Regions from separate parts of the Alteromonas sp. McT4-15 genome, predicted to be linked through region 3. Evidence: predicted binding sites of a transcription regulator. Region 3 holds the regulator's gene; each other region holds the start of a gene.
What was found. The regulator sigma-54, encoded in region 3, starts transcription at its own class of promoters, with help from an activator protein. The targets are predictions, from matches to a motif close to GTTGGCACGNNNNTNGNNT.

Region 1: LHL20_RS09020 (formate/nitrite transporter family protein) is a predicted target of sigma-54. The motif match lies at 967-985, and genes of this name have one in related genera.
Region 2: flhA (flagellar biosynthesis protein FlhA) is a predicted target of sigma-54. The motif match lies at 1,925-1,943, and genes of this name have one in related genera.
Region 4: glnA (glutamate--ammonia ligase) is a predicted target of sigma-54. The motif match lies at 1,667-1,685, and genes of this name have one in related genera.

What each region holds. Positions count from the first base shown of each region.
Region 1 covers NZ_JAJALG010000009.1:26,610-29,826, reverse strand. The annotation lists gene LHL20_RS09025 (transglutaminase family protein) at 1-811, shown strand, start outside; gene LHL20_RS09020 (formate/nitrite transporter family protein) at 1,211-2,059, shown strand; gene LHL20_RS09015 (bifunctional protein-serine/threonine kinase/phosphatase) at 2,158-3,217, shown strand, end outside.
Region 2 covers NZ_JAJALG010000003.1:56,438-59,654, forward strand. The annotation lists gene flhA (flagellar biosynthesis protein FlhA) at 1-1,869, opposite strand, end outside; gene flhB (flagellar biosynthesis protein FlhB) at 2,006-3,130, opposite strand.
Region 3 covers NZ_JAJALG010000007.1:65,621-68,837, reverse strand. The annotation lists gene lptB (LPS export ABC transporter ATP-binding protein) at 1-573, shown strand, start outside; gene LHL20_RS07675 (RNA polymerase factor sigma-54) at 647-2,143, shown strand; gene hpf (ribosome hibernation promoting factor) at 2,173-2,460, shown strand; gene ptsN (PTS IIA-like nitrogen regulatory protein PtsN) at 2,474-2,917, shown strand; gene rapZ (RNase adapter RapZ) at 2,976-3,217, shown strand, end outside.
Region 4 covers NZ_JAJALG010000002.1:310,275-313,491, forward strand. The annotation lists gene typA (translational GTPase TypA) at 1-1,306, opposite strand, end outside; gene glnA (glutamate--ammonia ligase) at 1,752-3,161, shown strand.

The DNA.
Region 1 (3,217 bases), on a different contig from region 3:
TGCTATGCCAGATGACCCCATTGACACTTTTTTGTTTGACGAAAAATCGGGTTTTTGCGCTCACTATGCAGGTGCAATGACCTACGCCCTCCGCGCAGCCGGCATTCCAGCACGCATGGTTACAGGTTACCACGGCGGCGAGGCACTTAATGACAACGTACTCCAAATTCGCCAATATGACGCCCATGCGTGGGTTGAAGCTTTGGTGGGTGAACAATGGGTTCGCTTCGATCCTACCAGTATGGTGGCACCGTCTCGTTTAGCTTATGGACTAGAACAAGCTTTACTCGATTTTGGTGAGCAGCGTGAGAAAGGGCTGCTAGGTAATTTGGGGCAGGCTGAATTATTTTCCCAGATCCAAGGGTGGTTGCGGCAGTTAGACTACACGTGGAGCAAATGGATTTTGGGCTTTGATGCCACTTCACAAAGCGATATGTTAGAAAGGCTGCTCGGGGAGCTTAGTACAAAGAAAATGACCATAGTATTTTTAAGCCTGATTGGCATAATTGGCGTCATTTTACTGGTGTATTTTTTCCCTGTTACCCTTGTGCCCTCACTTGCGCCATACCAGCGCTATTACGTTAAGTCATTAGCATTAATTGAAAAGCACACCAACACCAAACGAGGCAACGATAGTCCAAGCCACTACACACAAAAAGTAGCCGCTCAGCTTAATACAACCGCAAACAGTATTATTAATGACTTACATAGGTTGTATACCCAACTGTGCTATCAAGAGCAGGCCGATGAAAAAATGACCAGCATTAAAATGAAGCAAGGATATAAACGACTAAAGCGCTCACTCAACTAAGGTTTTCACATAGATAAAGTTCTCACATAAATAGTGCGGCACTATCCAATTTTGGTGCATCTGAACCAAACTATTTCTCATTTCTGCGCATTCAGAAGTAACATAAAAACAGAAATATTGCTGAATATTCAGAGCGATACGGAAAGTCATTTCAGACTGGCACTCTTCTCGCTTTACACTTCTTGCGATAACGTTATCGAGCGGATTAGATTTACAGTTACACAGTGATAGCGCGGTACTTTTTAAGCTCTAAGATGCTATCGAACGTGCCATAACAATTTAAATGATTTGGACAAAGGCGTCCCCAATTCTTTTGCGAAAGAGAATTGCGGACGCCTTTTTTTGATCATTTAAACCCTTTGGCCTCTTAATTTAATTACTTAAACAAAAGGTGAACCCATGGCTTATCTATTACCTGCTGAATTTGCTACCAAGATGGTAGATGCCGGCGAAGCTAAAATATATATGTCCACTCGTGACACATTAATTCGTGCCTATATGGCGGGTGCTATATTGGCGTTGGCGGCGGTCTTTGCAGTCACTATCGCAGTGCAAACTGGTGTTTTCCTGCTAGGCGCCGTACTCTTCCCTGTTGGCTTTTGCATGCTATACCTAATGGGTTTTGACCTGTTAACCGGTGTTTTTGTGCTGACACCTTTAGCATGGCTGGCTAACAGACCAGGCGTTACGCCAAAGCAGATCTTGCGTAACTGGGGATTAGTATTTTTAGGTAATTTTGGTGGTGCGCTTACCGTAGCCTTTATGATGTCGTTTATCTTTACTATGGGATACAACGTTGATGGAGGTGCCATTGCAACAAAGGTAGCGAGCATTGGAGAAGCGAGAACTCTCGGTTACGCAGAACACGGCGCCGCAGGTTGGATCACCATTTTCATCCGCGGCATGCTGTGTAATTGGATGGTGTCTCTTGGCGTGGTCGGCGCGATGATTTCAACCCATGTAAGTGGCAAAGTGTTGGCAATGTGGATGCCAATCATGCTGTTCTTTTTCATGGGGTTCGAACACTCAGTGGTTAATATGTTCTTATTCCCCTTTGGCCTCATTATGGGTGGTGATTTCTCTATTATGGATTATTTCATCTGGAACGAAATCCCAACGGCGCTAGGTAACCTAGTAGGTGGTTTAGCCTTCACGGGTCTAACACTGTATACCACTCACGTAAAAACGTTGCCCAAACGCAAAATTCCTGTAAATAGCGCAGCTGCATCTGAAACACTGCCCATTTAACAATGCGCATGCGCGGCTTTTATGAATGATTTAATTCAACAGAAGTCGCGCAGCTTAAAGCAATTGGGGTTATTGTTTTACTGTGAGAGCTTAGCGATATGAATGCACCACTGAATCAACCTAGTCATTCAAGAGCATCGACGCACATTGAGCTAAGCGCATATTCTACCAAAGGAATAAAGCGCGTTAATCAAGATGCATTCAGTTACTGCATAGCAAAACCGCATAGCCGTTCATCTAATTTTCGTCATGAGCGAGCCAGTTTTTTTCTCATTGCCGATGGCATAAGCAGTAGTACAGTGAGTCAAGTTGCCAGTGACTTCGCCACTTCACATTTCACCAAAATGTTCAATCTTGCCCCTGAAGTTTGGGACATTGAACAAACAGCAAAAGCACTCATTATCGAAATAAACGCATTGCTCTGGGCGAGAAACCAACAAAGTGCGTTTTGTTACACCCCGGAAAAAGGTTATGTGTGCACTTTTTCTGCTGTAGTCATTGTTGACAATACGCTTCACATTTTTCACGTTGGTGATTGTGAAGTGCAAATCGCTACATCGTTAGTCTGCAAAACCCTTACTCGAGGGCATCGACAGCCTAGTACAGAGTCGCCTGACCATAGTTATCTAGCAAACGCGCTGGGCATTTCTTCGCAGATTGCGATTGACTATAGTAAGTTGACGTTATCGGAACGCAGTAGCATTGCACTAAGTAGTGATGGTGTCTTTGAATTTACAAGTATTTCAGATGCGTTAAGAGAGGCGCAAACCTTTCAATCATTGCCCGACGAATTCGCCAAGCAACATGTAAATCGCGCGCTTGATAGTGGTAGTGATGACAATGCAACGTTATTGGTAATTACCGTCACTCCCAATTTTGTATCTACGCCGGACACTTTATTCGCGCCTCAAAGTGACCAAGCCTTACACCTCACTATTGGCGATAGCGTTGACGGGCTTATAGTAAAAAGGCAGCTTTATACATCGGCTCGCAGCCACGTTTATCTGGCGACATCAGCGCTAGGTAATAAGGAAAATGAAACCTCTGGTCGCCACCAGCTCGTGCTAAAAACACTTGCGACAGACTTCATTACTACTGACAAACCCACAACGTTAGACTGTACACTACTTCCTAATATCGAAAGTTGGTTTGCCAGAC
Region 2 (3,217 bases), on a different contig from region 3:
ATCTTCACCGCCCGCTTGAAGAGACTGGTGCAACATCTGTTCCAACTCTGGCGCCAAGGTTATGACAGGTATCTCTTTGGCGCCTTGTGTAATCTCTTGAACAATCAGTCGTTTCAACGAAATACGCACCGCAGACACGAGTACATCAGGGTCTTGGCTACGCGTACCATACTCACTTAGGGTTTGAACAATAGTGCGCATATCACGAATTGGTACGCCTTCGAATAACAACGTTTGCAATACTTTAACTACGGTACTAAGCGGTAAAATATCCGGCACCAGTCCTTCAACCAGTTTAGGATGCTGTTTTGCCAACATATCAAGAAGTTGCTGAGCTTCTTCATGACCTAATAGTTGATACGCATTATTAGTAAGAAGCTGGCTTAAATGGGTTGCCACAACCGTTGCGGCATCGACCACGGTATAACCGAGTGTTTGAGCATGTTCGCGCTTATTCGGTTTTATCCATACAGCATCGAGCCCAAAAGCGGGATCTTTCGTTGCGCGTCCTTCAAGCTTGCCGAATACCTGCCCTGGATTAATCGCAAGCTCTTCGTCGTGACTGATGAGTGAGTCGCCAATGGTCACGCCGAGCATGGCAATGGTATAAGTATTTGGTTCTAAATCGAGGTTATCGCGAATATGTACAGGAGGAATAAGAAACCCAAGTTCTTGCGACAATTTCTTACGCACGCCTTTAATGCGTGTTAATAACTCGCCACCTTGTGACTTATCGACAAGCGGGATAAGGCGATAGCCAACTTCTAACCCAATGGTATCGACTTGCTGTACATCATCCCAACCCAGCTCTTTGACTTCTGGCGCAACGGTTTCATCCTTAACCACGTCAGGGACTTTAGGCTCGGCAGCTTTTTTCTTCTCTTGTTGTGATTGCCAATAAGCAAAGCCTGCAATCAAAAAAGAGAAACCAAGAAACGCAACGTGGGGCATGCCAGGAATAATACCCATAACAAAAAGTACACCAGCGGCAATATACAAGGCTTGATTATTACCAAGTTGACCACGTATCTCTTTGCCCATCTCCTGAGTTTCGTTTTCACGAGTAACGATAATCGCGGTTGCGACTGACAAAAGTAGCGATGGAATTTGCGCGACAAGACCGTCACCGATAGTCAGGATAGTGTAAATTTCAATGGCGTTTCCAAATGTAAGATCATGCTGAATCATACCAATGAATAACCCACCAACTATATTGATGAGCATAATGAAAAGGCCCGCTACCGCATCGCCTTTTACAAATTTTGACGCACCGTCCATCGAACCGTAAAAGTCGGCTTCTGCGGTAATTTCTTCACGACGTTGACGCGCTTGGTCTTGGTCGATATACCCAGCGTTCAAGTCGGCATCAATTGCCATTTGCTTACCTGGCATAGCATCAAGAGTAAAGCGAGCACTTACTTCTGAAATACGACCTGCACCTGCGGTTACCACTTTAAAGTTGATAATGAGCAAGATAGCAAACACCACGATACCCACCGCATAGTTACCGCCAATAACCACCGCGCCAAATGCTTCAATTACCTTACCGGCAGCGTCGCCGCCTTCGTGTCCGTATAGGAGTACTACACGGGTAGATGCCACGTTAAGCGCCAGTCGCAAAACGGTCGCAATAAGGAGTACTAAAGGGAAAATACCAAAGTCGACAGGACGCTGTGTAAGCACCGCGACCAATATGATGACAAGGGAAAGTGCAATATTAAAACTGAAGAGCACGTCCAGCAAGAACGGCGGCATAGGTAGAATTACCATGCCCATAATTGCCAAAAGTACGATTGGCGCACCTAAACCACTGGTAAAATTTTGCAGCTGATTTTTGTCGAAACGCTGAAGATAACCGGATAACTGCATCGCTTACTGTCTCACTATCAGAAAATTGACGCTTTTCACTATTCTGAAAGGGACATTTCAACTAACGTGCCAGCTTTGATGAATAGCTACCACAGTCGCGTTGGATAAATAAAACGACGGAAATCCCCCCTAGAAATTACCGTCTGTATTCAGGTGGTATAGGCAAATCCCGTTTAAGAGGTCTGGGTCGTTTCCCCTTACCAGCGCGGTGCGCTTTAAGCTGATAAACATGGGCAAGCACTTGGGCCACTGCCATAAACAGCGCATTAGGTACTTCTTCATCGACTTCGGTAGAGTAAAAGATAGCACGAGCAAGCATAGGCGATGGAATAAGTGGGACATCGTTTGCGGTAGCAATTTTTCTTATATGCATGGCAAGTTCATCAGCCCCTTTCGCCACAACAACAGGGGCGCGGTTGCCGCTTTCATCATATTTTATAGCAACCGAGAAGTGCGTTGGGTTAGTGACTACCACGTCGGCTTTTGGGACTTCCTGCATCATGCGTTTTGTGGCAGCTTGATACTGCAAACGACGAATACGGCCTTTAACCATAGGGTCGCCCTCGGCATTTTTGCGCTCGTCTTTAACCTCTTGCTTGGTCATTTTCATTTCTTTGTTGTGCTTATACATCTGATATGGCACATCAATTATGGCAATGGGGATCATACCGCAAGCTAGAATAAGAAATGCCCACTTAAGCATATCAAGAGCGTGGAAGATGTTGCCGGGATACGATTCCATATCGAGGTGGAGTGCTTCATCTTGAAAGTACAATAGCGCCCCAATGGCCATGCCAATAATAAGCACTACTTTGGCGATAGACTTGATTAATTCAACTAAGCCGTTCATGCCAAACATGCGCTTGAACCCTTGAATTGGGCTCATTTTTGACCCTTTGGGCTTCGCTCCTTCCCACGTAAAGTTGTAACCACCTAGGGCTATTGAGCCGTAAATACCCGCTATCATGGCAACGACCATATACAGTAAGACAGGCGCACTAATGGTAGAAAAGGCTTCACCCCATGCGCCAAACATGTGGGTAATGTCGTAGGTTTCATCACGAGAAAGAATAAACATGCGCTGTGTAAGTTTAAAGACCGACTCGGCAATCCATCCTCCGAGAAACAGGAACATGAAAGCACTCACCACTAATACTAAGGTGGTTGACAGTTCACGGGATCGCGCAATCTGCCCTTTTTTCCGGGCATCATCGAGTTTTTTCCCCGTGGGGTCTTCTGTTTTTTCGCTTGAATCTGCCATTTGCTCTGCTCTTCTCGCCTAGTTTTTCATTTAGCTTGCTCGCAAACCTGTCATTTTCCGCGAACAATTTCTACCGCGACTTGTCTT
Region 3 (3,217 bases):
CTTGTTCCTCTTGATAAGGGCGCCATTGAAATTGACGACAACGAGTTAACACATCAGCCCATGCATGAGCGTGCACGCCGCGGAATTGGCTACCTCCCGCAGGAAGCATCTATATTTAGAAAGCTCACTGTGCATGAAAATATCATGGCAATTTTACAAACCCGTAAAGATTTAAATTCACAGCAGCAAGAGGAAGAAGCCGATGCGCTACTTGATGAATTTAATATTAACCATATACGTAATAGTACGGGGATGAGTTTGTCAGGGGGAGAACGCCGCCGAGTGGAAATTGCGCGCGCCCTTGCAGCTAAACCACAATTTATTTTATTGGATGAACCCTTTGCTGGTGTTGATCCAATATCAGTAAATGATATAAAGAAGATTATTCAACATCTTCGAGATAGGGGTATCGGTATCCTTATCACTGACCACAACGTACGAGAAACATTGGATGTTTGTGAAAAAGCGTACATTGTGAGTCATGGCGAGCTTATTGCGCAAGGAACTGCGGAACAGGTTTTAAGTAATCAAAAAGTAAGGGATGTATACCTAGGCGAACAATTCAGGCTATAGTTAGTGTAACCGGATTGTCATTTTTCAATCTCGCTCAGGTATATTCAATTTAGAGCATTTAAATAAGACGTAGATGAAACCATCTTTACAGCTAAAATTTAGCCAACAACTCACCATGACACCTCAGTTGCAGCAGGCCATTAAACTGTTGCAGCTTTCTACGCTCGATCTTCAACAAGAAATTCAAGAAGCGTTGGATTCAAACCCGCTATTAGAAGTTGAAGAAGGCCACGACGAGCCTCAGCTTGAAAAAAATAACATCGATAATGATGACAGTGGGGTAGAAGCTTCTGCCACTGCATCAAGTGATACTTTGGAAGCTGGCGACGCACTAGAAAAAAATGATCTTCCAGACGAATTGCCAATCGATAGCACATGGGATGAGTATTATTCAGCATCGTCTGCGCCGGCACCAGGACCTGCCAGTGACGACGAACAAATTTTCCAAGGTGAAACGACTGAGGACATACAAGAACATCTATTGTGGCAGATGCGCCTCACCCCTTTTTCTGACACTGACCGTGCCATTGCAATGGCTATCATTGATTCTATCGATGAGTCAGGGTATCTAACCGTTACTCTTGAAGAGATTTTAGAGGCGGTTAACGCGCAAGAAGCCTCTGGCGAAGATGAAGAGGAACTCATTGAAATGGACGAAGTAGAATGTGTATTAAAGCGCATTCAAATGTTCGATCCCATTGGTTCTGGATCGCGCACCCCACAAGAATGCTTGATGGTACAGCTTCGCCAATTCGCAGATGATACACCATGGCTTGCCGAGGCAAAGCAGTTAATAGAAGACTATTCTGATTTGCTGAGTAGCAAAGATTACCGCACCTTAATGCGCAAGAGCCGATTGAAAGAAGATCAGCTTCGCGAGGCTATGCGTTTGCTGCAAACCTTGAATCCTCGCCCAGGTAGTGCTTTAGTTACTAAAGAACCTGAGTACGTTATTCCAGATGTATCGGTTACCAAAAAGAATGGCCGTTGGGTGGTTGAGCTGAACCCTGATAGCCTGCCAAAACTTAGCGTCAATCAACAATATGCCGCAATGAGTCGCCGTGCGAAGAACAGTAGCGATTCACAATTTATCCGCTCACACATGCAAGAAGCCAAGTGGTTTATCAAAAGCCTAGAGTCGCGTAACGACACACTGATGAAGGTAGCAAATTGTATTGTGCAGCAACAAATGGGCTTTTTTGAACATGGCCCAGAAATGATGAAACCAATGGTATTAAATGATGTCGCAGAAATGGTAGATATGCACGAATCGACTATTTCACGTGTGACAACACAAAAATACATGCATACCCCTCGTGGCATCTTCGAGTTGAAGTATTTCTTCTCTAGCCATGTTGCAACGGAGTCAGGTGGTGAATGTTCATCAACCGCCATTCGTGCATTGATCAAAAAACTAGTGGCAGCTGAAAAACCCAGTAAACCACTAAGTGATAGCAAGATTGCTTCATTGTTGGCCGAGCAAGGCATTAAAGTTGCCCGGCGGACAATAGCAAAGTACCGGGAATCGTTATCGATCCCGCCGTCGAACCAACGCAAGAGCCTTATTTAACGGGCTTAATAATATAAGGAAGACGAAATATGCAAATCAACCTTACTGGTCATCATGTCGAAATCACCGACTCTTTGCGTAATTATGTCGATACGAAGTTCAGCAAACTTGAACGTCACTTTGATCACATTTCTAATGTGCATGTCATCCTGAACGTTGAAAAATTAAACCAAAAAGCAGAAGCGACAGTTCACTTAAGTGGCGCTGAAGTATTCGCATCCTCAGAAAATACCGACATGTATGCGGCGATTGACAGCATGGTTGATAAACTCGACCGGCAGGTAATCAAGCATAAGGAAAAACTTAAAAAGCACTAGTAGTTAATTAAGTATGGATATACAAGCCATCGTAAGTCTGGACCGCACTGAATGTGCGGTTCAATGTAATAGTAAAAAGCGTATTTTAGAGATCATTGCCGATATTGCTGCTAAGAACAACGCGCATATCGACCAGTCGACAGTACTGAATAGTTTGTTGGCGAGAGAACGAATGGGTAGCACAGGTATCGGAAACGGCATTGCCCTTCCCCATGGTCGCTTAGCTGGCCTTGATAGAGTTATTGCCATTGTTGTTACCAGCACACCAGCTATTGATTTTGATGCGCTAGATGAAAAACCTGTCGATATTTTCTTTGCACTATTAGTACCTGAAGAACAAACCGAAGGTCATCTACAAACACTAGCCACAGTCGCAGGCAAACTGAGTAATAAAGACACTATTAAAGCAATAAGGCGTGCTACCACAAGCGATGACATTATAAATGCGTTAGCGTAACTCGCTGCTATACAACATTACTGCATTAAGCGCTTAACAGTGTAAAGGGAGAATATAAGTGAAGCTGATTATTATCAGTGGTCGTTCGGGCTCAGGAAAATCAATTGCACTGCGCGCTCTTGAAGACTTAGGGTATTACTGCGTTGACAATATTCCGGTTAACTTGCTCCCTACGCTAACGCACACAGTGGTTGATGAATACGATCAAGTCGCCGTTAGCATAGACGTACGTAACCTGCCTAAAAATCCAGACGATTTAGTAGAAATACTTGATTACCTGCCTTCGTCTTGGTCGATGAC
Region 4 (3,217 bases), on a different contig from region 3:
CTGGAGACATATCAGTCATTTCTGCTTTACGCAGACCAAGCTGTTCCATGATTGAACCTTGGTGCTGTTCTTCACAGTCGATAGTCAAGGTTTCGTAAGGTTCTTGCGTTGCACCGTCAACTTCTTTCAGAATTACTTCCGGACGTGATACCGCTAGCTCGTAACCTTCACGACGCATGTTCTCGATAAGAATACCTAGGTGAAGTTCACCACGGCCAGAAACGCGGAATTTATCTGGATCTTGTGTTTCTTCTACGCGCAATGCAACGTTATGTACTAGTTCGTCTTTCAAACGCTCTAGAATGTTACGCGACGTTACGTACTTACCTTCTTTACCTGCAAACGGTGAAGTGTTTACTTGGAACGTCATCGTTACCGTCGGCTCATCAACCGTTAGCGGAGGAAGTGCTTCAACAGTATTTACGTCACAGATAGTGTCTGAAATTTTCAGTTCGCCAAGACCTGTAATCGCGATAATGTCACCCGCGTGTGCAGATTCAACTTCGTGACGAGCAAGACCAAGATAGCCATACACAAGGCCAACTTTACCATTGCGCTTTTGTCCGTCAGCAGTAACAACCGTCACTTGCTGGTTAGGCTTAACAGAACCACGTTTAACACGACCTACACCGATTACACCCACATATGAGTTGTAGTCAAGCTGAGAGATTTGCATCTGGAACGCGCCGTCGATATCAGCATCTGGTGGAGATACTTGGTCAACAATAGTTTGGAACAGCGCCGTCATATCGTCTTCTTTGGTGTCGGCATCCAATGACGCCCAACCGTTAAGTGCAGAAGCGTAAACAACTTGGAAATCTAGCTGCTCATCTGTTGCACCTAAGTTATCAAATAGGTCGAATACTTGGTCCATTACCCAATCAGGGCGTGCACCAGGCTTGTCGATTTTGTTGATAACAACAATAGGCTTAAGACCTTGAGCAAATGCCTTTTGCGTAACGAAACGCGTTTGTGGCATTGGACCTTCTTGCGCATCTACAAGTAGAAGTACAGAGTCGGCCATTGACATAACGCGCTCTACTTCACCACCGAAGTCGGCGTGCCCTGGAGTATCTACGATGTTAATACGGTAGTCATTCCAGTTAATCGCGGTGTTCTTCGCAAGGATGGTAATGCCACGCTCTTTCTCGATGTCGTTCGAGTCCATTACGCGCTCTTCTTGCTCGCCTCGAGATTCAAGGGTGCCAGACTGCTGTAACAGTTTGTCTACCAGGGTTGTTTTACCGTGGTCAACGTGGGCGATGATTGCGATGTTACGCAATTTACTAATATCAGTGGTATTCATGCTTATATAGAGCCTGTGTAAATCGATGCCGACTTATTTCGAAACGAAAAAGTATGCAGTAGATTTGTTGCAAAAAAATGCAGATAGAAAAATTTGCGCGGATTGTACAGAAAAACCACGACGTTTGCGCATCTTTTTTTAAAAATAGATGCGAAACCTTAACTCAACTAAAGATTTCCTGCTTTACCCATCCATTTTAGCATTTTGGGTGGTAAGCGTTCATAAAGTAATCTAGTCTAAATCACGGCGGCAACATGCAACATGAACCATAACCGTGCAACACTGCACCAACATAGTGCAAATATTTCAATTCGAAAGTGATGCTATTCGTGCGATGCCACAAAATACGGCATACATATAGATGGCATGATAATCGCTTTCACTTTTTCCACTGTTGGGGTGAAGCTGATCATTCCGCATTTTTACATTAAACCTGGAGGACACGATGTCAGTAGAAAAGGCATTAGAGCTGATTAAAGAAAGTGAAGCGAAGTTTGTAGATTTACGTTTTACCGATACCAAAGGTAAGGAACAACACGTATCTATTCCTGCGAGCGTTGTTGATGAAGAGTTTTTCGAAGAAGGTAAAATGTTCGATGGTTCTTCAATTGCTGGCTGGAAAGGCATCAACGAATCAGACATGGTTCTTCTTCCAGACGCAACAAGCTGCGTAGTAGATCCTTTTGCTGAAGAAACACAAGTAAACATTCGTTGTGACATCGTTGAGCCTTCTACAATGGAAGGTTATGAGCGTGACCCACGCTCAGTTGCTCGTCGTGCAGAAGAATTCTTAAAATCAACTGGCATCGGTGACACATGTTTCTTCGGCCCAGAGCCAGAGTTTTTCCTTTTCGACGACGTTCGCTTCCACACAGACATGGCGGGTTCTTTCTACAAGATCGACTCTTCAGAAGCAAAATGGAACTCTGGTGAAGAGTTTGAAGGCGGCAACATGGCACACCGCCCTGGCGTTAAAGGCGGTTACTTCCCAGTACCACCAGTAGACTCTGCACACGACATCCGTGCGGCTATGTGTCTTGTTATGGAAGAGATGGGCCTTGTAATTGAAGCGCACCACCATGAAGTAGCAACTGCTGGCCAAAACGAAATTGCTTGCCAATTCAACACGCTAGTTAAGAAAGCTGACGAAATCCAAGTTTACAAGTACGTTGTTCACAACGTTGCGCACGCATACGGCCAAACGGCTACATTTATGCCTAAGCCTCTAGTTGGTGATAACGGTTCAGGTATGCACTGCCACCAGTCTATCTCAAAAGATGGCGTAAACATCTTCGCGGGCGACAAGTACGCAGGCCTTTCTGAAGAAGCACTTTACTACATCGGTGGTATCATCAAGCACGCGCGTGCAATTAACGCGTTTGCGAACGCTTCTACCAACTCATACAAGCGTCTAGTTCCAGGATTCGAAGCACCGGTAATGCTTGCATACTCTGCACGTAACCGTTCTGCATCTATTCGTATTCCGCACGTAACAAGCGATAAAGCGCGTCGTATCGAAGTACGTTTCCCTGACCCAACAGCTAACCCATACCTAGCATTCACTGCTATGCTTATGGCAGGTATTGACGGTATTAAGAACAAGATCCACCCTGGCGATGCGATGGATAAGGACTTGTATGACCTACCAGCAGAAGAAGCAGCAGAAATCCCAACTGTTGCAAGCTCACTAGAAATGGCGCTTGAAGCCCTTGATAATGACCGTGACTTCCTTAAAGCTGGCGGCGTTATGACTGACGACATGATTGATGCATACATCGACCTTAAGTCTGAAGAAGTTACCAAACTTAACATGACAACTCACCCTGTTGAGTTCGACATGTACTACAGCGTTTAATTCACGCAGTATTTAGAATCATACTAAAGCCCGCATTGCGGGCTTTTTTTATGACT